Linked DNA regions of Allocatelliglobosispora scoriae. The protein of the gene in region 2 interacts with the protein of the main gene of each other region in a pairwise test. Links are inferred from orthologs where the notes say so. Each region holds a gene or a part of one and is shown on either strand. Other genes may lie near its edges. The genes, in order: F4553_RS25770 and F4553_RS04675.

Region 1 (15,436 bases), on a different replicon or contig from region 2:
CGGGCGGGACACCGCCGACCTGACCGACCGGCAGAACGTGCAGTACCACTGGATCCGCGTCGAGGACATGCCGGCGATCTGGGAGGAGATCGAGGGCGTGGGCCTGTCCACCACCGAGGCCTGCGGTGACACCCCCCGCGTCGTCCTCGGCAGCCCGGTGGCGGGCATCAGCACCGACGAGGTCCTCGACGGCACCCCGGCGATCCGCGAGATCGTCGACCGGTTCATCGGCGACCCGACCCTCGCCAACCTGCCCCGCAAGTTCAAGTCGGTCGTCTCCTGGCTACCCGACGTGCCCTATGAGGCCAACGACATCTCCTTCCTCGGCGTGGTCCACCCGGAGCACGGTCCGGGCTTCGACCTCTGGGTCGGCGGCGGGCTCTCGACCAACCCGATGCTCGCTCAGCGCCTGGGCGCGTGGATCCCGCTCGACGAGATCGCTGACGTCTGGGTCGGTGTCTGCAAGCTCTTCCGCGACTACGGCTACCGCCGGCTGCGCTCCCGGGCGCGGCTGAAGTTCCTCGTCGCCGACTGGGGCGTGGAGAAGTTCCGCAGCGTGCTGGAGCAGGAGTTCCTCGGCCGCGCGCTGCTCGACGGCCCCGCACCCGAGCTGCCCGACCGCCCGATCGACCACATGGGTGTGCACGAGCAGCGCGACGGACTCTTCTACGTCGGTGCCACCCCGGTCGTCGGCCGGGTCACCGGCACCGCCCTCGCCAAGCTCGCCGACATCGTCGAGGCGCACGGCTCCGACCGGGTACGCCTCACCCCGCACCAGAAGCTCCTCGTGCTCGACGTCCCCGCCGACCGGGTGGACTCGCTCGTCGTGGCGCTGCGGGAGATCGGGCTGGAGGCGAACCCGAGCCCGATCCGGCGCTCCACGATGGCCTGCACCGGCATCGAGTACTGCAAGCTCGCCATCGTCGAGACGAAGGCGAAGGCCGCCGAGGTCGTGGCGCACATCGAGGCCACCGGGCTGGTCGCGCCGATCTCGGTGAACGTCAACGGATGTCCCAACGCCTGTGCGCGTACCCAGATCGCCGACATCGGCCTGAAGGGTCAGCTCGTGCCGGGACCCGACGGCGAGATGGTCGAGGGCTACCAGATCCACCTCGGCGGCGGCCTGGCCCTCGCCCAGGGTCAGCAGCCCGGCTTCGGCCGCAAGGTCCGCGGCCTGAAGACGACCGCGCTGGAGCTGCCCGCCTATGTCGAGCGACTGACCAGGGAATATCTCGCCGGGCGCAAGGACGCCGACGAGGCCTTCGCCGAGTGGGTGCTCCGGGCCGACGAGGAGGTGCTGCGGTGAGCGAGTCGCGCGCGGTGCCGTTCTACTGCCCGTTCTGCGGTGACGAGGACCTTCGCCCGCACGAGGACCACCACGGCGAGTGGGAGTGCCGCGCCTGCACGCGCGTCTTCTCTCTGAAAATGATCGGCCTGAGAACCCCTCTCACAGGAGGCCAAGCATGAGCGCGACCACACGTTCCGTCGATGAATTGGTCGAGATCTCGATCCGCGCCGGAAAGGCGCTGGAGGGCGCCCCCGCCGAGGAGATCATCGGGTGGGCCGCCGAGACCTTCGGCTCCCGCTTCGCCGTCACCAGCTCCATGGCCGACGCCGTCGTCGCGCACATCGCCTCCCGGGTCGTCCCCGGCATCGAAGTCATCTTCCTCGACACCGGGCTGCACTTCGGCGAGACGCTGCGGGTGCGGGACACGGTGGCCCGGACGATCCCCGTCACCGTCATCTCCGTGAAGCCCGCGATCACGGTCGCCGAGCAGGACGAGCAGTACGGTCCCCGCCTCTATGCCCGCGACCCCGACCAGTGCTGCGCCATCCGCAAGGTGGAGCCGCTGGAGCGGGCGCTCGCCGGCTACGAGGCCTGGGGTGCGGGCCTGCGCCGCGACGAGTCGCCGACCCGCGCCCGGACGCCCGTCGTGCACTTCGAGTACGCCCGCAACAAGGTCAAGGTCAACCCGATCGCGACCTGGAACCAGGACGATGTCGACAGCTACATCGCGCGCTACGACATCCCGGTCAACCAGCTCCTCAAGCAGGGCTACGGCTCGGTCGGCTGCTGGCCGTGCACCCGGCGGACCGAGGCGGGAGAGGATGCCCGCGCCGGTCGCTGGGCGATGTTCGACAAGACCGAATGCGGTCTGCATGCTGCCTGAGTCGCCCCCGGTCGTCCTCGCCGCCCACGGATCACGCGATCCGGCGGCGGCGGCGACGACCAGGGCGCTCGCCCGCGTCGTCGCCGCGCTGCGGCCCGGTCTCGACGTGCGCGTCTGCTTCCTGGAGCTGGCACCACCCCGGCCCGCCGAGGTGCTGAGCGCCCTCGCGGACGCGGGTGGACCCGCTCCCGTCGTCGTGCCGCTGCTGCTGACGAAGGCGTTTCACGGCCGGGTCGACCTGCCGGCGCAGGTCGCCGACTTCGACGTCACGATCACCGACACCCTCGGCGAGCCGAGCGAACCGCTGCTGCGGGCACTGAGCCGGCGGCTCGTCGCCGCCACCGACTCCTTCGACGCGGTGGTCCTCGCCGCGGCCGGAACCCGGGTCGTCGAGGCGCGCGGCACCGTCACCGATGTCGCGGCTGCGCTCGCGCTGCGCTCGGGCTGCCCCGTCGAGGTGGCGTGGGCGAGCGCGGCCGGGCCGACGGGCGCGGAGGCGGTCGCCGCGCTGCGCGACCGTGGCGCGCGCCGGGTGGCGGTCTCCGCCTACTTCCTCGCTCAGGGACGCCTCTACGACACGGTCGTCGCGAGCGCGCTCGCCGGTGGGGCGATCGGTGTCGCCGAACCACTGGGTGCGTCCTGGGATCTCGCCCGCCTCATCCTGGCCCGCGTCGACGCCGCCACCCAGGCCCGCGTCGCGCAGCTCGCCGCGGCGTAGCCGGAAGAATCGCCACAACTCTTCAAGAGTTGGTCCTAAAGAAGCCGGAGCCCCCGAGGAACGCCTCGGGGGCTCCGGCTTGCTGCCTCAGGCGGCGTGGGCCACCGCGGCGCTCACGGCCGCCGCGACGCGCGGGTCCAGCGGGCTCGGAACGATCCGGTCGGGGAGCAGGTCGTCCGCGACCAGCCCGGCGATCGCGTCCGCGGCGGCGAGCTTCATCCGCTCGGTGATCGAGCGGGCCCGGGCGTCGAGAGCGCCCCGGAAGATCCCCGGGAACGCGAGCACGTTGTTGATCTGGTTGGGGAAGTCGCTGCGGCCGGTCGCGACGATCGCGGCGTGGCGCCCGGCGATCTCGGGGTGGACCTCGGGGGTGGGGTTGGCGAGCGCGAAGATGATGCCGTCGGCGGCCATGGCGGCGACCGAGGACTCGGCGATCTGCCCGCCGGAGACGCCGATGAGCACGTCGGCGCCGATGAGGGCGCCCTCGATGCCGTTGCTCAGCCGGCTCAGGTTGGTGAGCCGGGCGAGCCGGCCCTTCTCCGAGTCGCCACCGAGGTCGGCCCGCTCCGAGTAGAGGGTGCCCTTCGAATCGCAGATGATCACCCGGGCCGGGTCGACCCCGCCCGCGATCAGCATCTTCGTCACGGCGATCCCCGCCGCGCCCGCGCCCGACACGACGACGCGCAGGTCGCCGAGGTCGCGGGTGAGCAGCCGGGCCGCGTTGCGCAGCGCCGCGAGCACCACGATCGCCGTGCCGTGCTGGTCGTCGTGGAAGACCGGGATGGGCAGCGCGTCGTCGAGGCGCCGCTCGATCTCGAAGCAGCGGGGCGCGGAGATGTCCTCCAGGTTGATGCCGCCGAAGGAGGGAGCGAGCGCGGTCACCGTCTCGATGATCTGCTCGGTGTCCTGCGTGTCGAGGCAGATCGGGACGGCGTCGACCCCGCCGAACTGCTTGAAGAGGATCGCCTTGCCCTCCATCACCGGCATGGCGGCCCGAGGACCGATGTTGCCGAGGCCGAGCACGGCCGAACCGTCGGAGACGACGGCGACGGTGTTGCCGGTCCAGGTGTATTCCCTGGTCAGCTCGGGGTCGGCGGCGATCGCCTCGCAGACCACGGCGACGCCGGGGGTGTAGGCGAGGGACAGGTCGTCCCGGTTGGCGAGGCCGACCGTGGCGTTCATCGCCATCTTGCCGCCACGATGCAGATCAAAGACTTCTTGGTCGTTCACGATCACTCCCAGCGCAACATCGACCGCGACAGTCGACAACAACGTATGCCGACTGCGCAGAACCCATGGTCAGCACTGACGCAAGGCGGCGGTGTGGTGCGTTACGCGGGGGTCACCCGAGCTGTGTAAAAGTCTAATGCGCCCTCAGTTGATGAAGCGAGGTCGGGGCCAGTAGCAAAACATCACACGTGCCTCGACGACCGCGACGCCGTAGCTGCGGGAGTCGTCGGTGACCAGGGAGTTGTCGCCCTCCAACCACCAGCCGCCCGCCTCGGGACGGACCGCCCGCTTGACGACGAGCCCTATCTCCGGACGTGCGGAGAATCTGGCGATGACGACGTCGCCCGGTCGGACCCTCGCCCCGCGCCGGGCGAGCAGCGCGTCACCGTGCCGCAGCGTCGGGGCCATCGAGGGCCCGTGTACGGCTACCGCCCACCACTTTCGCAATCCGGACCTCCGCGCGTGCTGATCGTCCCACCGAGGGTAGGTTGAGCGGGAAGGATCACTTGTACCGAGTCATGGAGGATCCCTATGAGCTTCTTTGCTCCCAAGACCGTGGTCAGCGCGCACTGCGACCTGCCGTGCGGCGTCTACGACCCGGCCCAGGCCCGCATCGAGGCGGAGTCCATCAAGGCCGTCGCCGAGAAGTACCAGGCCAACACGGACCCGGAGTTCCGCACGCGTGCGCTGATCATCAAGGAGCAGCGCTCCGAGCTGGTCAAGCACCACCTGTGGGTACTGTGGACCGACTACTTCAAGGCGCCGCACTTCGAGAAGTACCCGCAGCTCCACACCCTCTTCAACGAGGCGACGAAGCTGGCCGGCGCGAGCGGGGCCAAGGGCTCGGCGGACCCGGCCATCGCCGAGCAGCTGCTCCAGAAGATCGACGAGATTGCCAAGATCTTCTGGGAGACGAAGCAGGCGTGAGCGGTTTAGTCGTGCGGCCGGTGCGTCCTGAGGACGTGCCGGCCGTCGTTTCGATGGTGCACGAACTCGCCCTCTTCGAGAAGGCGCCCGAGTCGTGCACGCTCACTGAGGACCAGCTGGTCCAGGCGCTCTTCGGCCGCTCGCCCACGCTCTTCTGCGACGTGGTGGTCGGCGCCGAGGACGAGCCCGTCGGCATGGCGCTGTGGTTCCTCAACTTCTCCACCTGGGACGGTGTCCACGGGATCTACCTGGAGGACCTCTACGTCCGGCCGGCGGCCCGGGGGACCGGTGCGGGGAAGGCCCTTCTCGCCACCCTGGCGGCTCGCTGCGTGGAGCGCGGCTACACGCGACTGGAGTGGTGGGTTCTGCACTGGAATCCCGCCAGGGGCTTCTACGACGGGCTTGGCGCGGTGCCGATGGACGAGTGGGTGCCCTATCGCATCGGCGGGGACGCGCTCGCGGAGTTGGCCTCTTCCGAGTGAATCGTGCTTGAGCCCTGTCAAATGGCGCTTGGCCGTCACTATGGACTTCGCTGAACACGCTCCGACAACAAAGGTGGACGTAGCGTAATCATCACGCATGCAAATTGCAGCGTGGAATAGGCGAAGAATTCCTGGAGGTGAACTCCAAATGACAGGGCGATTCCAGATGGGTGGGGCTTGACTTCCTGTATCCATGACATTGCGGAAGGTAATCAAGCCCCAATAACGCAGACAGCGACCCCGATTTAGGGGTCGCCTTCATGTTTAGTTGTGTCTAGGGCCCGGGGTTGGCGGGCCGTCGTGGTGCCTCAGGCGGGACGGTCGAACTCCAGGTGCTTCACGCCCGAGATGAAGGCGTGCCACTCCTCCGCGGTGAAGGAGAGCTGGCCGCCGGAGCGGTTCTTGGTGTCGCGGACCTCGATGGATTCGCCGGTGTAGCGAACCTCGACGCAGGCACCGTTGTCGCCGCTCTTGCTGCTCTTGCGCCAGGTGCTGTTGAGGGCGGTCATGCCGCGCTCCTTCGTGTTGTCAGGCCGCGGCGTTGAGCTCTCTCCGAATCATCTCTACTGATTGGATCGGACTCAGTGCTGCGGCTCGCAGGTGGTTGAAAACATCATGGTAGCGGCGAGCGTCATCGCCTTCTGCAAACGCGCCGCCGCCCCAGTCTTCTATGTACACCAAATCTGGGTCGGCCGCCTGTGGAAATCGCAGAACTGAGAATGAGTGGACCGCGCCCGGATATGCACCCGCTGTGAATGGAGCAATCTGGAGAGTGACATTCGGCAGCTGGGCGAGCTCAATCAGGTGCTTTAGTTGATCGTGCATAACCTGACTATCGCCGATACGCCGGTATACGACAGACTCATCCATGATCGCCCAGAGTCGTACCGGATCGACGCGGTTCAGCAGCGCCTGCCGGGCCATCCGGATGCGGGCGCGCTGCTCGACCTGGTCGCCGCTGTGCGGCGGGTGGACATTGGAGAAGAGCGCCCGGGCGTAGTCCTCGGTCTGCAGCAGGCCGGGCATGACGACGGTCTCGTAGCTGAGCAGCTCGCTCGCCTCGGCCTCGAATCCGATGTAGGCGGAGTACGGCCCGGTGACCGCCTCGCCGTACTTGTTCCACCAGCCTCGGGCCTTGCCCTCCCGGGCGAGCTCCTCCAGGTCCGAGCGCAGCTTCTCGTCATTGACCTCGTAGAGGGCGAGCAGGTCCCGCAGGTCCCGGATCCGCATCCCCTGCTTGCCGATCTCGATCCGGCTCACCCATGATGCCGAGCGCTCCATCGCGGTGCCGACCTCGTCGCCGGTCATCCCCGTGTGCTCCCGCATCTCCCGCAGGATGAGGCCCAGTCGGCGCCGCCTGACTGTCGGGCTGCCCTCTGCCATAACTACAACTCCTTCTGCGCGACGCGTCCGTCTCGGAGCGCCCGCCATGTGGTCACTGGTGTCGTACGCCTACCCAGCGACCACATGACGGGCGCTCCTATCGCGAGTGTTCCGCCCCCGTGCGGTCCGCACAAGCATGAAGCGCACGCCAAATCAGCCGGGATGGATTCTTGCAATAGCGCAATTTGCTTGCGACGATGTGAAGAGTGTCACTGGGATGTAAGTGATGGCCCGTGAGAGGGGCTGCGATGTTGGAGCAGGTCGCGGGGGCGCGTAAGGAGCTCCGGCCATGACGGAGGCGGCCGAAGAGGTCCTCGACGCCATGACGCACCTGATCATGCTGCACCGCGTCGGGCCGGACGGGCTCTGTCTGGGCTGCGAGGAACTCTGGGCCCGCTTCGTCTGGCACACCAGCTGCCCCCTCGTCATCTTCGCCGGGCAGGTCATCGCCGCGCACGGGCGCACCTATCACCGGACGGATCTGCTCGTCGGTGCCTCCGCCGGCGGGTGACCCGTCGAGGCCGCTGGGCTGGGCGATGGTGGGGGGAGGCCGGGGTGCGCCGTGGGGCGTGCGCTCAAGCGGCCGCGCCCTTTCGGATATTGATTGAAGAATGAAACACTGGCCGCTCCAGCAACTCGGCACATGGTGGGCTAAAGTCCCTGCCCGGGGGGAGGGCTTCGGTGGACAAGCTGGCCCATGCTGTTGAGGCGAACGTCGCGGACGACGATGACGACGTCGTCTGCCTTACCGTGCCCGCCGAAGGCGGCTACCTGGGTGTCCTGCGGACGGCGACAGCCGGTCTCGCGGCGCGCCTGCAGTACCCGTTGGACCGGATCGAGGATCTGCGCATCGCCGTCGACGAGGCGTGCGCGATGCTGCTCGTCATCACACCGCGCGGCTCGCTGCTGCAGTGCCGGTTCGCGATCGGCGAGGTGGAGCTGCTGATCACCATCAGTGCGCCGATCAAGCCCGGCACCTCGCTGCCCGGTCCGCAGAGCTTCCCGTGGCAGGTGCTGACGTCGCTCACGGCCCAGGCCGAGGCGGACGTGACCGACGGGGTCGCCCGGATCCGGATGGTCACCCGCCGCCAGGGCAAGTGACCGCCCGGGCCTAGTAACCCAGGGCGCGGCTGGTGGTGGGGGCGATCAGGGCGCCCATCGTCGCCAGGCAGATGACCGCGATCACCACGCCGAGCCAGGCGAGGCCGCCGGTGATCATGTAGTACGCCGGGGCGAGCACGATCAGCTCCGTGCCGACCGCCAGGCCGCGGACGAGGGGCCAGCGGCGGGCGAGGCCGAAGGCGTAGAGCCCGAAGAGCGCGGCGCCGATCGCCGCCGAGCCGGTGACCGCCCAGGCGAGCTTGTCGTCGGCCTCGGTCGCGGTCAGCTCGGCATAGACGAGCCAGAGCGCGATGCCGACGAGGGCTGCCGACTGCGCGCCGAGCAGCAGGACGGCCGCGCGGAGAGTCGGGACGGGACGGGACTCGGCGAGGGCCCGGCCTGCGGTCGGTGTGCCAGCGCTGTCTGGGGTGCTCACCCCCACAAGGTACCGTGCCCACCATGCGAGCCCTCCTCGTCGTCAACCCGAAGGCCACCACGACCAGCGCACGCAGCCGCGATGTGCTGGCCGGCGCGCTGCGTAGCGAGGTGGACCTCGAGATGGGCTACACCCGCATGCGCGGGCACGCCGGCTCGCTCGCCCGGGAGGCGGCGGACGCGGGGATCGAGCTCGTCGTCGCCCTCGGCGGTGACGGCACCGTCAACGAGGTCGTCAACGGTCTGATGGCGGTCGACCAGAAGGTGCGCCCCGCGCTCGCGGTGGTGCCGGGTGGATCGACGAACGTCTTCGCGCGGGCGCTGGGCCTTCCCCGGGAGTGGTCCGAGGCGACCGGCGTGCTGCTGCAGGCCCTGCGAGAGGGCCGTAGCCGGACTGTCGGGCTGGGCCTGGCCGATGATCGCTACTTCACCTTCTGCGCCGGTCTGGGGCTCGATGCGGGCGTCGTACGCCGGGTGGAGAAGGCGCGGCTGCGCGGCCATCGCTCCACGCCCCTGCTCTACATGCGGTCGACCCTGAGCGAGTTCCTCTTCGAGCGGCACCGTCGATCGATGGCGCTGGAGGTGCCGGGGGAGCCGGCCGAGGCGGAGCTCGCCAGCATGATCATTCAGAACACCGCGCCGTGGACCTACATCGGCGATCGCCCGCTGAACGCATCCCCGGACGCGTCCTTCGACAAGGGCCTCGATGTGTTGGCAATTCGTGCGCTCCGTGTGACGGCCACCGCACGCACCATCACCCAGATCCTGTCTCTCGAGGGTGACCCCCAGGGGCGTCAGGTCGCCCGCTGGCACGATCTCGCGGAGTTCACCGTTACTTCTACGACGCCGCAAGCGTTTCAAGTTGATGGAGACTACTTAGGGGAACGCGAGATGGTTCGTTTCTCCTCAGTCCCCAACGCGTTACGAGTAATCTGCTAAAGGCGCACTGTCAATGCTGATGTAAGTGGCGACGCGCACAAATGACACAAGTCCGAAATGCTGGTGTCGGGGCGCGGAGCGTACTACATTGATTACTGACTGTCGCAGTCGGGGGTCGGGGTAACTCCTGGTGATCCGGACAAAAGGGTCGTGAGCTTGCTCACCCGACCGGTCCTTTTCCGCTCACCCCCCTTGACATCGTGGGAGTTCGTGAAAGCATTCACAAGCGTATCGAGTGCAGCAATGCTGCCCGCTCTCGCATTATCAGGTTTCGTAGCAATCCGTGACTCACGGTGATGTCGATCCCTGCCGTGCGCGACGAGTTACGCCGAAACATATTGGTCATCCCAAACAAGGAGTGTTGCCGCCATGGACTGGCGCCATCGTGCAATCTGCCGCGACGAGGACCCGGAATTGTTCTTCCCCATCGGGACGAGCGGGCCTGCGGTTCTGCAAGTCGAGCAGGCGAAGGCGGTCTGCCGGCGCTGTACCGTGACCGACGCGTGCCTCCAGTGGGCACTCGAGACCGGTCAGGACGCCGGCGTCTGGGGCGGAATGAGTGAAGAGGAGCGACGTGCCGTTAAGCGTCGCGGTGGCCTGCGAGTTCGCGCTGCCGCTCTCTGAGCTGGACCCCAGCCGCACACACCGCATTACAACGGCAACGCCCCGGGAATAGGTTTCCCCGGGGCGTTTGCCATGTCCGGGGGTGTCTGCGATCACAGCTCCACCTTATTCGAACATCTGTTCTAGCGCAACCCGATCCGGCCACAATGGAGGATCGGATGAACAACTAATGCGGGCCACCCTTTCGGGTGGCCCGCATTAGTTGTTTCGGTCCTAAACGGAGATCGGCTCGGATCCCGCTTCGTGCTGTGCCGGCACGGTCGCTCCGGCCCGCGCGGCCCGCTTCGCCGCCTTGCGCTCGCGGCGGCCCTCCACCATCACATAGAGGGTCGGTACGAGCACCAGCGTCAGAATCGTCGAGCTGAGCAGACCGCCGATCACGACGACCGCCAACGGCTGCGAGATGAATCCGCCGCTGCCGGTGAGCCCCAGTGCCATCGGCAGCAGTGCGAAGATCGTCGCCACCGCGGTCATCAGGATGGGGCGAAGTCGACGCCGTCCACCCTCGATCACCGCCTCGGAGACGGACGCGCCCTGCTCCCGGTACTGGTTGATGAGGTCCAGCAGCACGATCGCGTTGGTGACGACGATGCCGATCAGCATCAGCATGCCGATCATCGCCGGGACACCGAGCGCCGTCCCCGTCAGCAGGAGCAGGATGATCGCACCCGTCGCGGCGAAGGGCACCGAGACGAGCAGGATCAGCGGCTGGATCATGCTGCGGAAGGTCGCCGCCATGATGATGAAGACGATCGCGATCGCCGCGAGCATCGCCAGCCCGAGGTCGGCGAACGCGTCGGCCTGGTCGGCACTGACACCGCCGATGGAGTAGCTGGCGCCCTCCGGCAGCTTCAGGCCGTCGAGCTTCGTGGTCAGGTCGGTCGTCGTCTTCTGCAGGTTGGCCCCGGTGGCGGTGCCGTTGACGGTGACCGTCCGGTCCCCGTCGATCCGCACGATCTGCTGCGGACCGTCGACCTGCTCCACCTTCGCCACCGTGCCGAGCGCGATCAGCCCGGCCGCGCTGGGCAGCCGCAGGGCCTTGACCTGGTCGACCGTGGTCGGTGCCGCGCCGAGGTTGAGCAGCAGTGTCTGCTGGCGACCGTCGACGGTGAACTGGCCGAGCGGGGCACCCCGGAAGGCGCCCGCGACCGTCTGGCCGATGGCCGACTCGGAGAGGCCTGCCTTCGCGGCGGCCTCCTTGTCGACGGTCACCTGGATGCGGGGCGAGCTCGCCGCGAGGTCGCTGGTGACGTCCTTCACGTCGGCGACCTCGGACATCGCCTGGCGTACCTGCTCGGTCGCGGTCTTGAGGACCGCCTGATCGTCAGCCTTGACGATGACCTGCAGCGCGGTCGCGGAGAAGCCGCCGCCACCGCTGCCACCGTCCACCTTGATCTCGCCCGCCGCGCCCGACGCGGCGATCTCCTCGCGGAGCCGCTCCTGCACGTCGCCCGCGACGACGTCGTCGTCGAGGGTGATCGCGAAGGTGGCGGTCGCCACACCGGCACCGCCGGCGAAGGGGTTGCTGCCGGAGCCGATGGTGACCTGGTAGGTCTTGACGCCCTCGGACTTCGCCAGCACGTCCTCGATCTTCTTCGCCGCGGCGTCGGTCGTGGTGATGCTGGTGCCGACGGGCAGCTTCTGGGTGACGCTGAGCGTGCTCTCGCCCGACGAGTCGAAGAAGTTGGTCTTCAACAGGCCGCCGAGGCCGACGGTGCCGAGGAAGACGACGACGCCCACGAGCAGCGTGGCGACGCGCTTCTGGGTGGCGAACTTGATCACCGGGACGTAGGCGAGCTGGAGCCAGCTGTTGCGCTCCTTCTCCTCGGCCGCCAGGCGGATCTTCTCCTGGTCCGGACCGTCGGAGGTCTTGAGGAACCAGAAGGCGAGCACCGGGATGATCGTCAGCGAGACGACCAGCGAGGCGAGCAGGGCGACCGTGATGGTGATCGCGAAGCTGGAGAAGAGCTGGCCGACGAAGCCGCCCACCAGGGCGATCGGCGAGAAGACGGCGACCGTGGTGAGGGTCGAGGCGGTCACGGCGCCCGCGACCTCCTTGACGGCGGTGAGGATCGCTTCACGCTTCTCCTCGCCATAGGCGAGGTGGCGCTTGATGTTCTCCAGCACGACAATCGAGTCGTCGACCACCCGGCCGATCGCGATCGTGAGCGCACCCAGGGTCAGCACGTTGAGCGAGTAGTCGCCGACCTTCAGCGCGATCAGGGCGATGATCACCGAGAGCGGGATCGAGACCGCGGTGACGATCGTCGACCGGACCGAGAGCAGGAAGACCAGGATGACGATGATCGCCATCGCGAGGCCCAGCAGGCCCTCGGTGGTGAGCCCTTCGATCGACTTCTCGACATAGGGAGCCTGGTCGAAGATCGGCGTCAGCGCCGCGCCCGCGCCGAGCTTCGCGGTCAGCTCCGGCAGGCGGTCGCGGATCTCGTTGGAGATGCCGACCGCGTTGCCGTCGGGGGTGGCCGTGACCATGATGCTCAGGCTCGGCTTGCCGTTGGTCCGGGTGATCGCCGTCTGCGGGGCGAGCTGCTCCTCGACGGAGGCGACCGAGTCGAGCCGCACGGGGGCGGCCGGTGTGGTGCCGGGCGCCGCCGGCCGGCTCAGGTAGATGCCCTTGAGGTCGTCGAGCGTGGCGAGCGGGGTGCCGACCTGGACCGTGAGGCTCTTCTCGCCCTCGGTCAGGGTGCCGGCGGGAATCACGATGCCGTTGCTGCGCAGGGCGGTGGCGATCACCGACGGGTCGAGACCGGCCTGGGCGAGCTTGAGCAGGTTCGGGGTGATGACGATCTGCTGCTGGCGGTCGCCGGAGAGCTCCGCCTGGCGTACCCCGTCGATGGCTTGAATTTCGGGGACGACCAGCTTGCCGAGCTTGTCGGCGAGCTCGCGCTCGTCAGCGCCGCCGCTGGCGGCGAGGATCACCACCGGGAAGTTGTCGGTGCTGCCCGCGAAGACCGCGGGGTCGACCCCGGCCGGGAGCTGCGCGTCGATCCGGTTGAGCGCGGTCTGCATCTTGGCGACCGAGTCGTCGAGGTCGGTGCCGAACTCGAACTCGATCTGGATGGTGGCCGAACCCTCGCGGGTGGTCGAGGTGATCTTCGAGAGGCCGGGCGTGCCCTGCAGCGCCTTCTCGATCGGGTCGGTGACCTGCTGCTCGACGACGTCGGGCGAGGCGCCCTGATAGATCGCCGAGACGAAGGCGGCCGGGAAGTCCAGCGATGGGAAGAGCTGCTGTTTCAGCGAGGGAATCGAGATAAGGCCGAAGATCGTGATGATCACGGCGACGAGCGCGGTCAGTCCGCGGTTGGCAAGGCTGAGTCTGGAGAGTGCTGACATCTCAACTCCGGGGGGAGTAGTTTTTAGTGCGACCTCAATAGTTTGCCCGACACGAACTGTTAACGTTGCCCGGGGTAGCTGTTAGGCTCACCCCTAAGGGAAGCCCGTAGGGGTCGTGAGAGGCGCTGGATGAGCGAGAAAGACCTGGCCATCGCCCGGATCATGGATCTGCAGCAGCGGTTCCAGCACATGCTCGCCAGCGATAGATCCAATCCCTTCTTCGAGCTCAACCTCACCATGCCGCAGCTCAAGGTCATGCTGATCCTCGCGACCAAGGGCGGAGCGGGCGGTCAGGAGCTCGTGGGAGTGCTCGGTGTGACGCTCGCGACCATGACCGGCATCGTGGACCGGCTCGTCGCGGCCGACCTGGTCACCCGCCGCGAAGATCCACAAGATCGGCGGGTACGCCGCGTCGAGCTCACCGAGAGCGGCCGGCAGCTCATCGACAAGCTCGTCGACGCGGGCACCGAGCACCAGCGGCGGTTGCTGCTCCGCCTCGACATCGACGAGCTGCAGACGGTGGAGCGGGCGATGGAGATCATGCACCGGGCGATGAGCGCGGAGGCCGCCGCGGATCGTTGATCCGACGTGGCTGCAACGCAAACTCGGAAGAACCGGGCCCGGGACACTTTCATCGGACTCATCGTGACCGCGCTGCTCGTGGCCGGTGCGTGGTGGTTCGTCTGGTACCACTCCGACCCCGAGGAGAGCGCCGTCATCACTCCGGCGCTGCCGCCCAACACCCAGGAGGTCATCGTCGATCACGCGATCGACGGCGACTCGCTGCAGGTCCACGCGGTCAACGCCAATGGACCGGTCGTCAAGACCACGGAGCCGGTGCAGTTGCGGCTGCTCGGCATCGACGCGCCCGAGGTGCACGGCGGCGAGGACCGGCAGGCGCAGTGCTACGCCACCGACGCCTACCGGCGGCTGCTCACGCTGGCGCCCGCCGGGGCGAAGCTGCACATCCTCGCCGACCAGCAGAAGCTCGACAACTTCAACCGCTACCTCGTCTGGGCGTGGACCGACAAGTCGTCGTTCATCAACGAGGACCTCGCGGCGGGCGGTTACGCCAGGCCGCTGCACATCCCGCCGAACGACCGCTACAACAAGCGGATCGACGAGGTGGTCGCCGCAGCCCAGGCCGCCAACAAGGGCCTCTGGTCCGCCTGCCCCGCCTAGCATCACGTTTTGCAGCAAAGGGTGGCCATCTCGCGAAGCGAGGCCACGCTTTGCTGCAAAACGTGATGATCTTGGCTAGGTGCGGTGGAGGGTGGGGTGGCAGGCGATCTCGATGAGCTGGTCGACCGTGACGAACGGGGTCGGCCGGGTCGCCGCGCCGCTGCCGCCGTGGTTGTCGGCGGTTGCCTCGACGAAGGTGTCGCCCGACCACGCGTGAACCGTGTAGTCGACCCGGCCGGCCACCGCCGAGGTATAGATCTCGATCTGCTCGCCGTGCGGCCCCTGCCGGGCCTGATGGGTCGAGGCGGCACGGACTGCGGCCGGGGAGCCGCCGGGCAGCCGCAGGCCCACGCTGATCGCGAGCCGGCCGGTGCCCTGGGCATCCCGGAGCACCGCGCCGCCGGCGTGGCCGCCGAGGATCTCCGCGCCCCGCTGGTCCTGATAGGAGTCGATCGTCGCGCTCGGGGCGAGCCGGGCGACGAAGTCGGCCAGCCCGCGAGCGAGTCGCGCCTGACCGCGCCGGGCCGCGGGGGAGTGCTGGCCGTAGACCGTCACGCCCTCGGCCCCCGGTGCCGGGATCGGCTCGGGATAGGCGGCCGTGGGCTCCCGCTCCGGCAGCGGCTCCGAAGGCTGCTTCGTGCCGCCGAGCTGCAGCGTGCTCGACCGGGTCGCGGGCTCCGGGTCGGCGAAGGCGGGCGCGGCACCGAGGGAGAGGGAGCCGATCAGCGTCACCGTACCCACGGTCGCCGCGCTCACCACCGCGCGGATGCGCTGGCGGTGCCGGGCGGCCCTCAATTCATCGAAGTCCATCTGGTGTCTCCTTCGAGAGCAGGCACGTCGAGCAGCGGCAGTTGGCGACGATACTCCACGACGGCACGCGGAGGAGGAGC
Region 2 (14,791 bases):
GCATGCAGAACACCTCGAAGACCGCCACCGCCGCCGTGACGGTGCCGCTGCCGCCCCACGACGGCAAGCCGGTCGTGCACATCTTCGCCAACGACCAGAAGCAGCTGTTCCAGCAGGCGGTGGGCGTTGCGAACGCCCGGGTCCTGATCGCCGGAGATGTCGATCTCGACCTCACCGGGCTGGCGTCGATCCGTGTGGCGCCCGGTGTGCAGATCATCGGCGACCGGACCGCCTTTCCGCGCGGCCCGCGCGTCTTCACCACCGGCTTCCCGCGCAAGCTGCTGCTGATCGGCGCGGACGGGGAGACCGCGCCGAGCGACGGAGTCCGCATCACCGGGATCCGCCTGGACGGCGGGCAGGGAACCGATCCCGCCGCGAGCGAGGTGGCGGACTCCGACGGCATCGTCGTCAGCTCCAGCCGGGAGGTGGAGATCCACGACAACGAGATCTACGGCTGGCGGGGCGCCGGGGTCGAGGTACGCGACACCGGCGGCCGGATCAGCCTCGGCGAGAACGCCTCCACCGTGCGCGTACGCGACAACTACATCCACCACAACCAGCAGTTCCACGAGAACGGCTACGGCGTGGTCGTCTCCAACGGCGCTTACGCCCTCATCGAGCGCAACGTCTTCGACAGCAACCGGCACGCCATCGCCGGTGACGGCCGACCGGGGACCGGGTTCCTCGCCTACCGCAACCTGATCCTCACCGGCGGCGGCGACAACTCCTGGTACAACCAGACGCACCAGATCGACATGCACGGGCGGGAGGACTGCTGGCTCATCGAATTCTGGTGCGGTCCGGCGGGGGAGTACCTGGACCTCCGCTACAACACCGTGCTCTACACCCGGGGGGTGGGCTTCCGCCTGCGCGGGAAGCCGTCGATCCGGGCCGACGTGGCGCACAACGTCTTCGCCGCCGAGCCGGGCGTGGATCCCCCGGCGGTCGACCAGACCGACGGCGACAACCTCCGCACGTGGGACAACACCTTCGATCTGAACACCTATGACGAGACCGGTTACTGCGACTTCGACGGCGACGGCCGGGCCGACCGGTTCCTCGCCACCGGAGCGACCTGGTGGGCGCAGTCCAGCCTCGCCGGGCGCTGGGTCTACCTCAACACCTCCACCCGGCGGCGGTCCGCCGTCACCCTCGCCGACACCAACGGCGACGGCCGGTGCGACGCGAGCGTGGACGGGATGGCCTACGGTGCCGGTCAGCTTCCCCGGCGTACCCACATGCTGGTCAGGAAGAGCGACCGGACCGCGGAGACGGTGTGGCGGGTGGGCCAGGACGGCGGGCTGGCCGGGCAGCGGACCGCGGCGTCGCTCGGCGGGCGCGAGGTGCTCGGCTCCGGCGACCTCGACGGGGACGGTGACAGCGATCTCGTGCTGCGGTCGGGGACCATGATCTCGCTGGCGTTCCTCACCGGCGACGCGTTCGTCGACAACGGCACCGTCGAGCAACAGAAATCGCTGCCCGGCGCGGTGCTCGCGGGCATCGGCGACTTCGACGCCGACGGCACCGACGACGTGCTGTGGCGGCTGTCCGATGGTGCGCTGGAGCTGTGGTTCGCCGGGCGGGAGCTGCGGCGCGGGTCGCCGGGCTGGAGCTGGCCGGGGCAGCCGGTCGAGCCGGAGTGGCAGGTCAAGGGCATCGGCGATGTCGACCGCGACGGCCACGCGGACATCGTGTGGAGCAATGCCGCCACCGGGCAGGTCTCGGCCTGGCTGATGGCGGGGGCGCAGCGCACCGGCAACACCATCTACTGGACGCAGGATCCGCAGGGGCCGTGGCGGCTCGTCGGAGTCGGCGACGTGGACGGCGACGGGTTCGCCGACCTGGTGTGGCGCTCGGCGACCACCTTCGAGCTGATCGTGTGGCTCAAGACCGGCAGCGCCCGGCCGACCTATCAGAACAACGGTGCGCTGCCGGACGCCGCGTGGGCGTTCGCGGGGCTCAGCGACGTCAACGGCGACAGCCGGGCCGACTTCGTCTGGCGGCACACCAGCGGGCAGGTCGCGGTGTGGTTCCTCAACGGCGGGCAGTTCCTCGGCGAGGCCTACCCGGCGAGCCTCGGCACCGACCAGCGGCTGGAGGCGCTGCTGCCGATGGCGCCCCGCAAACCGTTCGCGGGCAACGATCCGGGCAGCAACGCGGCACGGGTGCCCGACGTGCGGGGGATGACCCTTGCCGAGGCGCGGGACACGCTTCGGGTCGCGGGCTACGTCGTCGGCACGGTCGCGGAGCAGGTCGACGCGACCTGCAACAACCTCGGCCTGGTGGTGTCGCAGGTGCCGGGAGCCGGGGTCTATCCGCCGGGCACGGCCGTGAAAGTCTGGATCGGGTCCCGCCCACCGGTCTGCCCGTAATGCGCACCGGTGCCGGTCCGGCCGTCGAGCCGCACCGGCACCGGCCGTCATGCCACGCGCGTGTAGGTGACGTCGAAGCCGAGGCCGAACTGGCGCATCGTGTCGCCGAGGCACGTGTAAGCGTAGACGTCGTTGAAATTCCCGTTCGGTTCGACGAGTTGATCGAAACCGTGAACAGTGGTGGTTGTCAGGCCGGTGGCCTGCGAATCCGGCTCCAGGTATTCGTGGATGACGGAATAATCCGCGGAGTAGCGTTGAGTGACCGATCCGGTCTTGGCCCGCTCGACACGACGGCCGTTGACCGTGGCGGGCAGGTAACGCCGGCCGGTGAAGTCGTAGGTGACGACGCCGTCGCCGTAGGTGGCTCGGCCTCCGCTGGTCTGGAACACCACGGTCCCGAGTTGTGGCACCGGGACCGGGTTCGCCCACTCCTCCTCCTGCCAGGTGCCCACGACGCACTTCTGCGGGTCCGAGCTGTTCGCCACCGCGGCGGGTACGGGCTGCGGCAGCCACAGGCTGATGTTGAGGCTCGCCGTGGCGACGGCGGCCGCGGCGAGCGCGACCGCGACCAGGCCCGCGGCGACTGCGGTGGCCCGGCCCAGGGGTCCTTCCGCCGTGGCGGGTCGGCGTCGCCGCCTGCGGACAGCCAGCCCGATCAGGACCGCCGGCACCGCGACGATGATGCCGCGCAGGAGCTGGTTGTGGACGTAGCCGCCGAGCACATGCGGGCGGATCGGCGGGACGGCGCAGCCGAACTCTCCGGTGAGATCGATGCAGCTCGACACGGTCGAGACGAGGTACCAGCCGCAGGCGCCGATGAGCGCGACGGTGCTGACGGTCAGAGCCGCCAGCGCGGGGCGCAGCCGCGAGCTGCCGGCGGTGACCACGGCCACGGCGACGGCGGCGGCGAGCACGAAGAGTGCCGCGTGGACGTTGATCTGGACGACGTTGAACGTCCCGCTGTCCGTGATCAGCTGTGCTGGGACGTCGCCTTCAAGGCGCACCGATTCGGGCAGCAGCCGTTTTGCCAGGAAGGGCAGCACGGTGCTGACGAGGAGCGCTGCCAGCGCCGCGACGGAGCCGACCAGCATGGCCCTGCCGAAGGGGTTGCGGCCGGTCGGGATCCCGGGTTCGTCCTGCCGGGGTCCCCGCCGGCCGACCATGACGAACGGGACGAGCCACAGCGACCCCAGCGCGGGGATGAGAAGCGGGTTCTGCGCGAGGTAGAGCAACGGCAGGTAGACGACGCCGGTGGCCTTGGCCACCGCGGCGTACCAGCCGATGTCGGCTCCGGGCGACTCGATGGCGCCCCACGTGGCGGCGGAGATCGATCCGGTGTAGAAGGCCCAGTGCCAGATGGTGAAGAGCGCGGCACCGGTCACCACGGCGACGCCGCTGACGGCCCGGCGGCCGCGGGCGCCGGTGCCCGAACCTGCTGCCGCCGTCATGGCCGAGAAGAGCCATGCCGTCAGCGCGGTCATTCCCAGGAGCAGGACGAGCATCGCCGAGCCGAGAACGGCCGGCGAGAGGTAGTTGGGCCCCGTGGCGATGCTGGCGAAGAGGGTCAGAGGTATCGCCGCAGCCACCCCCGCGGTCATCGCGGCCAGCGCGCCCAGCCAGGCTCGCCGCCCGGGGCGGTGACGCGGATCGGCGGTGACCGCGCGCCAGACCGTCAGCGCCAGGTAGCCGGCGATCAGGAGACCGGCGGGCAGCGCTCCCAGCACCGAGGCGAGGTTGGCGCTGCGGGAGAGCGCGACGGAGAGGGTGTCGAAGTTCTGGGTGGCGAGGCTGGCGGTGAAGCCGACGCCGGCGAACTCCCAGGGGCTGACGCGTGCCAGGCGCGTCGGATCGTCCATGGTGGCGAGGCGGGTGGCGGGCGGCGGGTGCGTACCCACCCGGGCGGCGCGCTTCAGCCACGTGGGCGTGCTCGGCGGCGGCCAGGGCAGCGATCCGACGACGGCGCGCAGCGCCTGGCCCGACGGTTGGCGGGCGGCGAGGGCGTCCGCGTAGAGCTCCCTGGTGCGCAGGATGCCGTTGCGGGCGAGGTAGACGACGATTCCGAGGGCGAGGATCGCGACCGCGTTGCCGCCGTCGATGAGCCAGCGTTCCGCGCTGCGCTGCGGCTCCCATCGCGTCGGTGTCGAGAGGAGTCCTGGATGGACGGTGAGGGCGATGAGGAGCGTCAGGGGCACCGTCAGGAAGGTGCGCCACACCGCGATGGTGAGGTAGGTCCGGCCGACATCGCGGTTGCGGATATGGGCGAGCTCGTGGAGGACGACGGCCTGCGCGACGGGCGGGTCGACGCCGTACCGCATGATCAGACCTGCGTCGAGGCTCACCCGGTACCGCCACGGCAGTCCGAACGCCTGCGCCCCGGCGGTGCCGACGTAGGGGTCCACCATCCAGACCGGCGCCCGGTGCAGCCCCATCCCGTGGGCCAGGGCGTCGAGGTCGCGGATCAGGTCGGCGGCCTCGGCGGTGGCGAGGGGGCGCAACCGCCGCCGGCGGATGATCAGCCACGGGTGCAGCAGGTAGAGCAGCACGGCGATCAGGCACTCGACGGCGATCCCGCTGCTGATCCACGCGGTCCTGTCCTGGTAGGCGGGCTGCATGCAGGCGGTCGCCCGGCCGAGTGCCGGACCGGTCACGTTGGTCTGGAACCACAGGCTGGTGGGAACGTTCTCGATCTCGCGGTTGTAGGACTGCACGCACGGGGCGGTGGTGCCCATCACGTCCGCCTTCGCCGGGATCGACGCGTAGGCGAAGTAGAACGCGCCGATGCTCGACGCGAGGACCGCCATGACCAGCAGCAGGAACCGGGTGTCCGTACCCGACGGCACGCGGGCGGAGTCACCGCGGGCCATGGTCGCCCTTGCCCAGCACGCCCGCGCCGACGACGGCGATGGCGAGCCGTTCGGCCCGCTCCGGTGTCATCCTGGCGTGCCGGACCAGCACGGACTCCACGATCCGCGCCACCTCGGCCCACTGCGCCGGGGTGAGCACGGGCTCCGGTTCCGGCTCCGGGTCGGTCGGGGCGTCGGCTGGGGCAACGGCCGGTCGGCCGAACAGCCGCCGCAGCACCGCGGCGGAGGCGGCACCGCCGCGCAGCAGGGCGTGGCCGGTGAGGTAGCCGAGGACCTCCACGGCGGCCTCCATCAGCACCGGGACCAGCAGGACCTCCACGCCGGTGAGGCCGAACTCCAGCGGCCGCCCGCGCCGGTCCCGCCCGGCGAGCGCCCGTGCCGGGTCGGCGAGGTACGCCTCGGCCTGCTGGGGGAAGATCACCCGCGCTGCGGCCTGGTCGGTCTCGACCGCGACGACGCGCTCCAGCATCGTGCGCGCCAACTCCGTCACGAGTACGCCATCCGCCGCAGATGTTCCGCTCACTGCCCCACCATCCCTGTTCAGTCAGCCGGCAACCTGCGTCATCGTATGGACCGGACGCACGCAGATCATCATGTGAGTGGATGCGTCCGGTTCCGTAACGGCGGTGTCGGCGGCGAATGTGGACAGCCGTCAGCAGCGAGAACGCGGGGGATGGATCGGCCGGTGCGGCGACGGCTGTGACCGTTCGAGGTGACACGCGAACGCATAGCCGACCCGGAACGGGTGACGCACCCCGCCCGGGACCACTACCGGGTCCAGCCCGGCACAGAGCAGGTCAGGAAGCCGCCCGCAGCGCGTCGCGGAGCCGCACCTTGCTGCCCGTGCGCAGCACCGCGTTGCGGTAGATCCGGGCAGCGAGCCAGAGCAGCCCCACGACGAGGCCGATCGTGAGCACCACGGAGAGCGCGATCTGCCACACCGGGGCGACGCCCATCGCGATGCGCATCGGCATCAGGGTGGGGGAGAAGAAGGGGATCAGCGAGGCGATCGTCAGCATCGGGTTGTCCGGGTCGGACGGCAGGATCGAGATGCCGAGGATGTAGGGCAGGATGATCAGGAAGAGCGCGGGCGCGGTGGCACCCGCGACATCCTCCTGGCGGGAGACGAGCGCCCCCAGCGCGGCGAACATCAGCGCGTAGACGAGGAATCCGAGCAGGAACCAGACCACGGTCCAGATCGCGGCGCCGGTCGCGATCGACGCGGGGAAGTCGATGACGTCGAACGCCAGGCCGAAGCCGATACCCGCCGCCGCGACCACGATGAGCTGGCCCAATCCGACCGCACCGATGCCGACGACCTTGCCCAGCAGCAGCTGCCATGGCCGGATCGTCGTGAGCAGGGACTCGACGATGCGGTTGGCCTTCTCCTCCACGACGCCCTGCGCCACGACCTGTCCGTAGATCATCAGGGAGAGGTAGACGAGGATCCCGGCGATGATGCCGAGCACGAGCCGTTCGGTCTGGTATTCGCTGGCGGGCTCGAGCCTCGTGATCGTGACGGCGGCCGCCCGCACGGCGGCGTCGACCGCGGCGGGGTCGCCGCCGACCCGGGTGATCTCGTTGTAGAGGGCCTGCTGCTGGACCAGCACCGTGAAGGCCCGGGTGAGCTCCGACGACAGGTCCTTGCGGACGACCACCTGGAAGGCGCCCGGTGTGCCGGTGACGAAGGCGTCCAGCTCTCCGTCGCGTACCAGCTGATCGCCCTCGGCCGCGTCGACCGTCCGCGTGGTGACCGTGGTGCCGACCGCGACCGCGGCGGCCTGCAGCTGGCCCGCGACCGGTGCCGACGCGGCGGTGAAGCCGACCTCGCTGCCGGAGGAGCCGCCGCTCAGCTTCAGGGTGAGCACGAATCCGATCACCACGAGCAGCATGGCGATGGTCGTGATGCGGAACGCCTTCGAGCCGAGCCGGGTCTTGACCTCGCGCCCGGCGACGAGCCGGACGGCGCCCCAGGGGGTCACGGGCTGATGGGTGGCGCTCACGGGTGGACCTCCTGGCTGACGACATCGCGGAACAGGTCCGTCAGCGACGGCTTGCGCTCGCCGAAGGCGTGCACCGGGCCGGTGGCGAGCGCCGCCCGCAGCACCGTCTGGTCGTCGACGCCCTCCGCCAGCTCCAGGACGGTCTGGGCGCCGTCCTGGGCGATCACCCGCACCCCGGTCAGGGCGTCGGTCCAGCCCGCGGTGGCGGCGGGCGCCTCGATGGCCAGGCGGGTGGGGCCGGTGGAGCGGAGCTCGTCGACCGGGCCGACCGCGACCATCTGCCCGCTGCGGACGATGCCGACGCGGTCGCAGAGCCGCTCGACGAGGTCGAGCTGGTGGCTGGAGAAGATGACCGGGATCCCCTCGGCGGCCTTCTCCCGCAGCACGGTGCTCATCACGTCGACGGCGACCGGGTCGAGGCCGGAGAACGGCTCGTCGAGGACGAGGATGCGCGGGTCGTGCACGAGCGCCGCGGCGAGCTGGACGCGCTGCTGGTTGCCGAGACTGAGCTTCTGCACCTCGTCGTCGACGCGGCCCGCGACGCCGAGCCGCTCGGTCCAGGCGGCGACGGAGGCGCGGGCGGCGCCGGGAGACATCCCGTGCAGCCGGGCGAGGTAGGTGAGCTGCTCGCCGACCTTCATCCGCGGGTAGAGCCCGCGCTCCTCCGGCATGTAGCCGATCGTGCGCCGGATCTCCTGCGTCAGCCTGGTGCCGCCCCAGCGGACCTCGCCGGCGTCGTGGGAGAGGACGCCGAGAATGATCCGCATCGTGGTGGTCTTGCCCGCGCCGTTGCTGCCGACGAAGCCGAAGAGCTCGCCGGCCCGCACGTCGAAAGTCATCTCCCGCAGCGCGACCACGTCGCCGTAGCTCTTGGACAACCTGTCGATATCCAGCCGTTCCTCGGTCACGATCAACGACGCTATCAGCCCGGTGCGACACCGGCCCGGCAGAGGGCGGCGACAAGTTTTCGTCCACTCTTTGCCCACAGGCGGCGGCTTAGCGTGCGGACACGCCAATCGAGCGAACGAACCGGAGAGGCCATCATGACCACCGCCACGCCTGTCATCTTCATCCACGGACTCTTCCTGCACGCCACCTCCTGGGGCCCCTGGGTCGAGCTGTTCCGCGAGGCCGGCTACGAGCCGACCGCACCGGGCTGGCCCGGCGTACCCGACAGCGTCTCCGCCGCCCGGGAACATCCGGAGGAGATCGCCGACCACGGCATCGACGACGTCGTCGAGCACTACGCCAAGCTCATCGCGGAGCTCGGCGGTGCCAAGCCGATCCTGGTCGGCCACTCCTTCGGCGGCATGATCGCGCAGAAGCTGCTCGGCCAGGACCTGGCCGCGGCGGCCGTCGCGATCGACGCGGCACAGATCAAGGGCGTGCTGCCGCTGCCGCTGTCGACGCTGCGGGTGGGGCTGCCGGTGCTGCGCAACCCCGCCAACAAGCACAAGTCCGTCTCGCTGACGGCGGACCAGTTCCGGTACGCGTTCGGCAACGCGGTCTCCGAGTCCGAGTCGCTGGAGCTGTTCGAGCGGTGGGCCATCCCGGCGCCGGGCAAGCCGCTGTTCGAGGCGGCCGCCGCCAACTTCGACCCGCACTCACCGGCGAAGGTGGACACCGCCAACGAGCTACGCGGCCCGCTGCTGCTGATCATGGGCGGGCGCGACCACACCGTACCGGAGTCGATCACCCGATCCACCCTCAAGCAGTACCGGCACTCGCACGCGGTCACCGACATCCAGGAGTTCGCCGACCGCGCGCACTCGCTCACCATCGACAGCGGCTGGCGGGAGGTCGCCGACGCGACGCTCGCCTGGCTGCGGCAGCAGGGCCTCTGACCGTGCTCCACCGACACCGCCATCCCCTCACAGTCAGAGATCTGGAGCAGTCATGTTGAAGCCGTCCGCCCTCCTACCGGGTCGCCGCACCCGGCTCGCCATCACCACCGCGGCAGCCGTGGCCGCGCTGGCGGTCACCGGAGCGCTCGTCGCCGCCACGCCGGCGTCGAGTCACACGACCACGAGGCCCTCGACCCCGAAGCCGACGATCGTGCTGGTGCACGGTGCGTGGGCGGACGCGTCGAGCTGGGCGAAGGTGACCCGCCGCCTCCAGGACGACGGGTACCCGGTGCTGGCACCGCCGAACCCGCTGCGCGGGCTGAGCGGCGACGCCGCCTACCTCGCCGCGTTCCTGCAGCAGCGCACCACCGGGCCGGTCATCCTCGTCGGCCACTCCTACGGCGGGGCGGTCATCAGCAGCGCAGCGCTGACCGACCCCGACGTCAAGGCCCTCGTCTACATCAACGCGTTCGTCCCCGACCAGGGCGAGACGATCCTCGGCCTGCAGGGCGGGGGCGGCGACCCGAGCGCGCTGTTCGATTTCGTGGGCTACCCGGGTGCCCCCGCCGGTGACGCCGACCTCTACATCAAGACCGCCGTGTTCCCCGGCGCGTTCGCCGGCGACCTTCCGGCAGCCACCGCGGCGACCCTGGCCGCAGCGCAGCGGCCCATCACCTTCGGCGCACTGCAGGAGCCCGCCGCCACCGCGGCGTGGAAGACCCTGCCGAGCTGGTACCTGCTGGGCACCGACGACCACATCCTGCCGCCGTCGCTGCAGGAGACCATGGCCGAGCGCGCGCACAGCCGCATCACCAGGGTCGCCGCCTCGCACCTGTCCATGCTGTCCAAGCCCGAGGCGGTCGAGAAGATCATCATCGCCGCAGCCCGCTCGGCCCGCTGAGCACCGGGGGTCCGCCGCTCATCCGGCGGGCCCCCTCTCCGCGGAAACGCCGGTTGCGGCCGTGCGTGCCTGACACCATCGAAACCATCATCGATCATGAAGGGATCCGCCATGGATCTGCACCTGTCGGGGAAGATCGCGGTTGTCACGGGTGCGAGCAAGGGCATCGGCCTCGCCATCACCCGGGCCCTGCTCGGTGAGGGGGTGGTCGTCGTGGCCGGTGCCCGGACCGCCGGTCCGGAGCTGTCCGACCTCGCCGGTCAGGGAACCGTCCTCGCCGTCCCGGTGGACCTCGCCACCCCGGACGGGCCGGCCCGGCTGATCGCCGCCGCCGTCGCCGAGTTCGGCGGCCTGGACATCCTGGTCAACAACGTCGGGGCGGTCCGGCCGCGTACCGGCGGATTCCTGTCCGTCACCGACGAGGACTGGATCGCGGCGCTGAACCTCAACTTCCTCGCGGCCGTGCGCACCACCCGCGCCGCCCTGCCGCACCTGATCCAGCGGGGTGCCGGCAGCATCGTGACGATCAACTCGGTCAACGCGTCGCTGCCCGACCCGCTCGTCATCGACTACAGCGCGGCGAAGGCGGCCCTGGGCAGCTTCTCCAAGTCGCTGTCCAAGGAGGTCGGCCCGCGCGGGATCCGTGTCAACACGGTCAGTCCCGGGCCGGTCAGCACCGGGCTGTGGCTCGGCGACGGCGGGGTGGCGCAGACCATCGCCCGGGCCGAGGGCGGCGACCCGGACGCGATCGCCAGGCAGGCCGCGGGCGGCTCGGTCACCGGTCGGTTCACCCGCCCGGAGGAGGTCGCCGACCTGGTCCTGCTGCTCGCCAGCGACCGCAGCGCCAACGTCACCGGCGCCGACTTCGTCATCGACGGCGGCCTGATCGCCACCCTGTGACGTCGCGCCCGGCCGTCGGCAGCGGGCCGAGCCGACGGCCGGACGGGCGCGGTCAGCCGTCGAGCCGGACGCGGACCGCGGCGGCGTCGGGATGGCCGAGGTCGTCCAGGATCTCCAGGGCGGCCTGCCAGACCTTGCCCGCGAGGTCGGGAGCGCCCATGGCCTGGTGCGTGTCGCCGAGGTGGGTCAGCGCGGTGGCCTCGCCGTGGCGGTCGCCGAGCTCCCGGATCAGCTCCAGGCACTGCTGGTAGCAGTTGATCGCTTCGGCGTGCTCGCCGAGCTGGTGGTGTGCGTAGCCGAGGCTGTCCCAGGTGCTGGCCTGCCCGGACCGGTCGTCGAGCTCCTGGAACACCGCCAGGGCCTGTCGGCAGGCGGTCCGGGCCTGGCGGTCGTCGCCGAGCTGCGCGTGCAGCCAGCCGATCGCGCTGAGGGCGTTGGCCTGGCCGCGCCGGTGGTCGGCGAGCAGGAACAGGTCCAGCGCCTGGCGGGCATGGCCGAGCGCCTCCGTGTGGCGGCCCTGCCGCTCGGCGAGCATGCCGAGGTTGAGCTGGACATAGGCCTGCCCGGCCGCGTCGCCGGTCTCGCGCTGAAGATCAAGGGCGAGATCCAGATGGGTACGGGCACCGTCGAAGCGGCCCAGCCGCGTGTGCGCGTAGGCGAGGCGCCCGTGTGCGTAGGCGCGCATCGTCACCTCGCCCAGCCGCTCGGTGGCCGCGACCGCCACCAGCTGCGCCGCGATCTCGTTGTCGAACAGGCCGCGCAGCTGCTGGAAGTCCGTCAGCGTCCAGGCGAGCTGCCATGCCGCAGCGTCGAATCCGTGGGCCGCCGCGTGGTCGATGGACGCGAGGAGCACCGCGTGCTCGGTGGCGAACCAGTCGATGGCCTGCGGGTAGTCGGTCGGGGGCTGGAGGACGACCTCGGGCTGCGGCGCGGCGAGGGCGATCGGAGTCCGGACGGGGTTGAGCACCCGGTTCGCCCCGTAGGAGATGTGCAGGTAGTGATCGAGGGTCCGGCCGACGGCGGCGCGGCGCTGCTCGCCGGTCTCGTCGGTCGTCGCCAGGTCGGCGGCGTAGGTGCGCAGCAGGTCGTGCAGCGTGTACCGGCCGTGGAGGTGCTCGGTGACCAGCCCGGCCCGTTCGAGCTCGGCGAGCACCGGCTGCACTCCGCGTGCCGGGAGCGCGGCGAGGCTCGCCGCCGCGAGAGCGGAGATGTCCGGGCCGGGGTGCAGCCCCAGCAGGCGGAACAGCCGGGCTGCTGGCGGGGTCAGCGACCGGTAGGACCAGGAGAACACGGCTCGCACGTCCGTGTGCGCATCGCCGGTGGTGAGCAGGTCCAGGCGGCTGCCGGTGTCGCGCAGTTCCTCGGCGAGGGCTTCCAGGGACAGCTGCGGGCGGGTGGCGGCGTGGGCCGCGACGATCGCCAGCGCGAGCGGCAGCCGGGCGCAGTGGGTGATCATCTCCTCGACCGCTTCGGGTTCGGCGGCGACTCGGTCGGCACCGAGGCGGCGGACCAGCAGCTGCCGGGCCTCGTCGGTCGAGAGCAGGTCGAGGGTGATGGGGTGGGCGCCGTCGGAGGCGATGAGGCCGGGCAGCCGGTCCCGGCTGGTCACCAGGACGAGGCAGGTGGCGGCGCCGGGCAGCAGCGGGCGTACCTGGGCGGTGTCGCGGGCGTTGTCGAGCAGGATCAGCATTCGTCGCCCGGCCAGCGTGCTGCGGTAGAGGGCGGCCCGCGCGTCGAGGTCCGCCGGGATCCGCGCGGGCGGCACCTCGAAGGTCTCCAGGATGCGGCGGATGGCCTCGCCCGGGTCCATGACCTGCGCGTCCGGGCCGAAACCGCGCAGGTTCACGTAGAGCTGCCCGTCGGGGTAGCGGTGGGCGACGCGGTGCGCCCAGTGCACGGCCAGGGTCGTCTTGCCGATGCCGGCCATGCCGCCGATCGCGCCGATGACCACCGTCGTGGGTGCGCCTGTGTCACCGCTGTGCAGGGCCAGCGCCTCGGCCAGCTCCGATTCGCGTCCGATGAATGTGGACAGGTCGGCGGGGAGCTGGGCGGGAGCGACGGTGGCGGCGGGCTCCGGTGCCCGGGCCGGCGGGAGCTGCGGGGAGGGCGGGCGCAGCACCTCGTCGCGGGCCGCACTGAGCTCCGCACCGGGGTCCACGCCGAGCTCGTCGGCGAGCCTGCCGCGAACCGCCTGGTAGCGGTCCAGGGCCGCCGCCTGATGGCCCGACGCGGCGAGCATGAGGATGAGCCGGGCCTGCAGCGGTTCGTCCAGGGGCGCCCGGTCGGCCGCCTGCTCCACGGCCGGCAGCAGGGTCTCGATCTCGCCGGTGGCCGTCGCCAGATCGGCTGCCGCTCTCGCCGCGGCCAGGTATTCGCGCTCCACGGCCGTGAAGACGGGCTGGCAGCGTACGTCGGCGCCGATGCCGTCGGCGATCGGTCCCTGCCACAGCTCCAAGGCCTGCGCGAGCTGCGCCGCCGCGGGTCGCCCGTCCGCGATGGCGGTGCGGGCCTGCGTCATCAGCCGGCGGAACCGCAGCAGGTCGACGGTGTCCGCATCGACATCGAGCCGGTAGCCGCCGGCGGAGCGGACCACCCACCGGCCGGAGTCGCGGGCTGTCAGCTCCGGCTGGAGCGCCCGGCGCAGCAGCCCGATGCTGCGGTGCACCGCGTTGACGGCGGTGGCGGGCGGATCCTGCCCCCACACCGTGTCGACGATCTCGGCGATGCCCGCCGGCTGCCCGGCCCGCACCAGCAGCAGCGCCAGCACGGCCCGCTGCTGGGGCGCGCCCAGGTCGATCTCGGCGTCGCCGCGCCAGGCCCGTACCGGTCCGAGCACGGTGAACCACAGGGGTTCGGGGAGTGGCTGGTGCCCGGCAAGCTGTCCCGTCGACGGCATCGCCGCAGCTCGATTTCTGCTCATGGTGCTGACGCTAGGGCCTCGGACGACGCGCCCGCGAGCGTCATGTGACGGTCGTCGCCTGCGGCCTGCGGATGAGGGAGCCGAGCTGGGAGCGGGAGGTGATCTCCAGTTTGGGGAAGATCCGGTGCAGGTGCGAGCTCACCGTGCGGTGGGAGAGGTAGAGCCGCTGGCCGATCTCCCGGTTGGTCAGGCCCTCGGCGGCCATCTGGGCGATCTGCAGCTCCTGGGCGGTGAGCCGGTCGCTCACCTCGTCGCTGCGACGGTGGCTCGCCTCACCGGAGGCCCGCAGCTCCTGGCGTGCCCGCTCGCCCCAGGGGATCGTGCCGAGCGTGTCGAAGGTGTCCCGGGCGGCTCGCAGCGGTGCCCGGCACTCGGCGATGCGCCGCTGCCGGCGCAGCCATTCGCCGTAGGCGAGCTGGGTGCGGGCCCGGGTGAACGGCCACTGGACCGACTCTGCCAGCAGCGCGGCCTGGTAGAGCGCCTCCGCATCGGCGTCGTCGGCGAGGACGGCCCTGGCGTAGCGCAGGCCCGCGTGCAGCGCCGGTGCGGGTGTCATGCCCCCCAGCACCTCCAGCTGCGCCACCAGCTCGGTGATCGCCGCACGGCGTCCACAGTGCACGGCGGCGTCGGCCAGCTCCGCCAGGGCGAAGCAGCGCAGCGCCGGGTGGAACGACGGGTCGGCCGGATCGTGCATGCGGCGCAGGTGCTCGTACGCGTCGAGGTAGCGCCCGGCCCCGAGGGCGGCGAGCCCGCGGGCGAGCTGGGCGGTGGCGAGGACCGGGCGGATGCCGCCGGACAGGGCGGCCCGCTCCGCCTCGGCGGCGAGGTCCCGGGCGTGGTCCTCGTGACCGCGCAGCGCGGCCAGGACCGCGCCCGTCGCCTGGCCGATCGCGAGGAACAGCGGCTGCGAGGTCTCCCGGGCCAGGCGGCTGGACTCCTCGGCGGCGGGGATCCCCACGCCCAGATCGGCCAGGTGCGCCGCGCTCC

Evidence for each region.
Region 1: the proteins of F4553_RS04675 (region 2) and F4553_RS25770 interact in binary tests that used the Bacillus subtilis proteins (3 or more experiments, as listed by UniProt). The link is inferred for Allocatelliglobosispora scoriae from one-to-one orthologs.

Annotation. Positions count from the first base shown.
Region 1 is NZ_JACHMN010000002.1:4,430,223-4,445,658, forward strand. What follows is about bases 10,024-13,668. They hold F4553_RS25770 (efflux RND transporter permease subunit), read right to left. Parts: upstream 13,365-13,668; coding sequence 10,224-13,364; downstream 10,024-10,223. Other genes in these bases: F4553_RS25775 (MarR family winged helix-turn-helix transcriptional regulator), read left to right, coding at 13,494-13,668. Outside these bases: F4553_RS25700 (nitrite/sulfite reductase), read left to right, coding at 1-1,306; F4553_RS25705 (phosphoadenylyl-sulfate reductase), read left to right, coding at 1,464-2,171; F4553_RS25710 (sirohydrochlorin chelatase), read left to right, coding at 2,161-2,889; F4553_RS25715 (NAD(P)-dependent malic enzyme), read right to left, coding at 2,977-4,077; F4553_RS25720 (S24/S26 family peptidase), read right to left, coding at 4,264-4,566; sodN (superoxide dismutase, Ni), read left to right, coding at 4,651-5,046; F4553_RS25730 (GNAT family N-acetyltransferase), read left to right, coding at 5,100-5,528; F4553_RS25735 (DUF397 domain-containing protein), read right to left, coding at 5,837-6,037; F4553_RS25740 (helix-turn-helix domain-containing protein), read right to left, coding at 6,057-6,911; F4553_RS25745 (hypothetical protein), read left to right, coding at 7,201-7,422; F4553_RS25750 (ATP-binding protein), read left to right, coding at 7,593-8,012; F4553_RS25755 (hypothetical protein), read right to left, coding at 8,023-8,448; F4553_RS25760 (diacylglycerol/lipid kinase family protein), read left to right, coding at 8,472-9,386; F4553_RS25765 (WhiB family transcriptional regulator), read left to right, coding at 9,756-10,010; more of F4553_RS25775, read left to right, coding at 13,669-13,946; F4553_RS25780 (thermonuclease family protein), read left to right, coding at 14,010-14,546; F4553_RS25785 (hypothetical protein), read right to left, coding at 14,622-15,356. UniProt on the Bacillus subtilis protein: Required for self-resistance to surfactin, an antimicrobial lipopeptide surfactant produced by B.subtilis. Also required for swarming motility.
Region 2 is NZ_JACHMN010000001.1:1,036,168-1,050,958, reverse strand. What follows is about bases 5,137-8,136. They hold F4553_RS04675 (ABC transporter permease), read right to left. Parts: upstream 7,240-8,136; coding sequence 6,034-7,239; downstream 5,137-6,033. Other genes in these bases: F4553_RS04670 (ABC transporter ATP-binding protein), read right to left, coding at 7,236-8,078; F4553_RS04680 (hypothetical protein), read right to left, coding at 5,223-5,759; F4553_RS04685 (M48 family metalloprotease), read right to left, coding at 5,137-5,236. Outside these bases: F4553_RS04690 (FG-GAP-like repeat-containing protein), read left to right, coding at 1-2,372; more of F4553_RS04685, read right to left, coding at 2,420-5,136; F4553_RS04665 (alpha/beta hydrolase), read left to right, coding at 8,283-9,083; F4553_RS04660 (alpha/beta fold hydrolase), read left to right, coding at 9,136-9,984; F4553_RS04655 (oxidoreductase), read left to right, coding at 10,096-10,884; F4553_RS04650 (AfsR/SARP family transcriptional regulator), read right to left, coding at 10,937-13,804; F4553_RS04645 (helix-turn-helix transcriptional regulator), read right to left, coding at 13,845-14,791.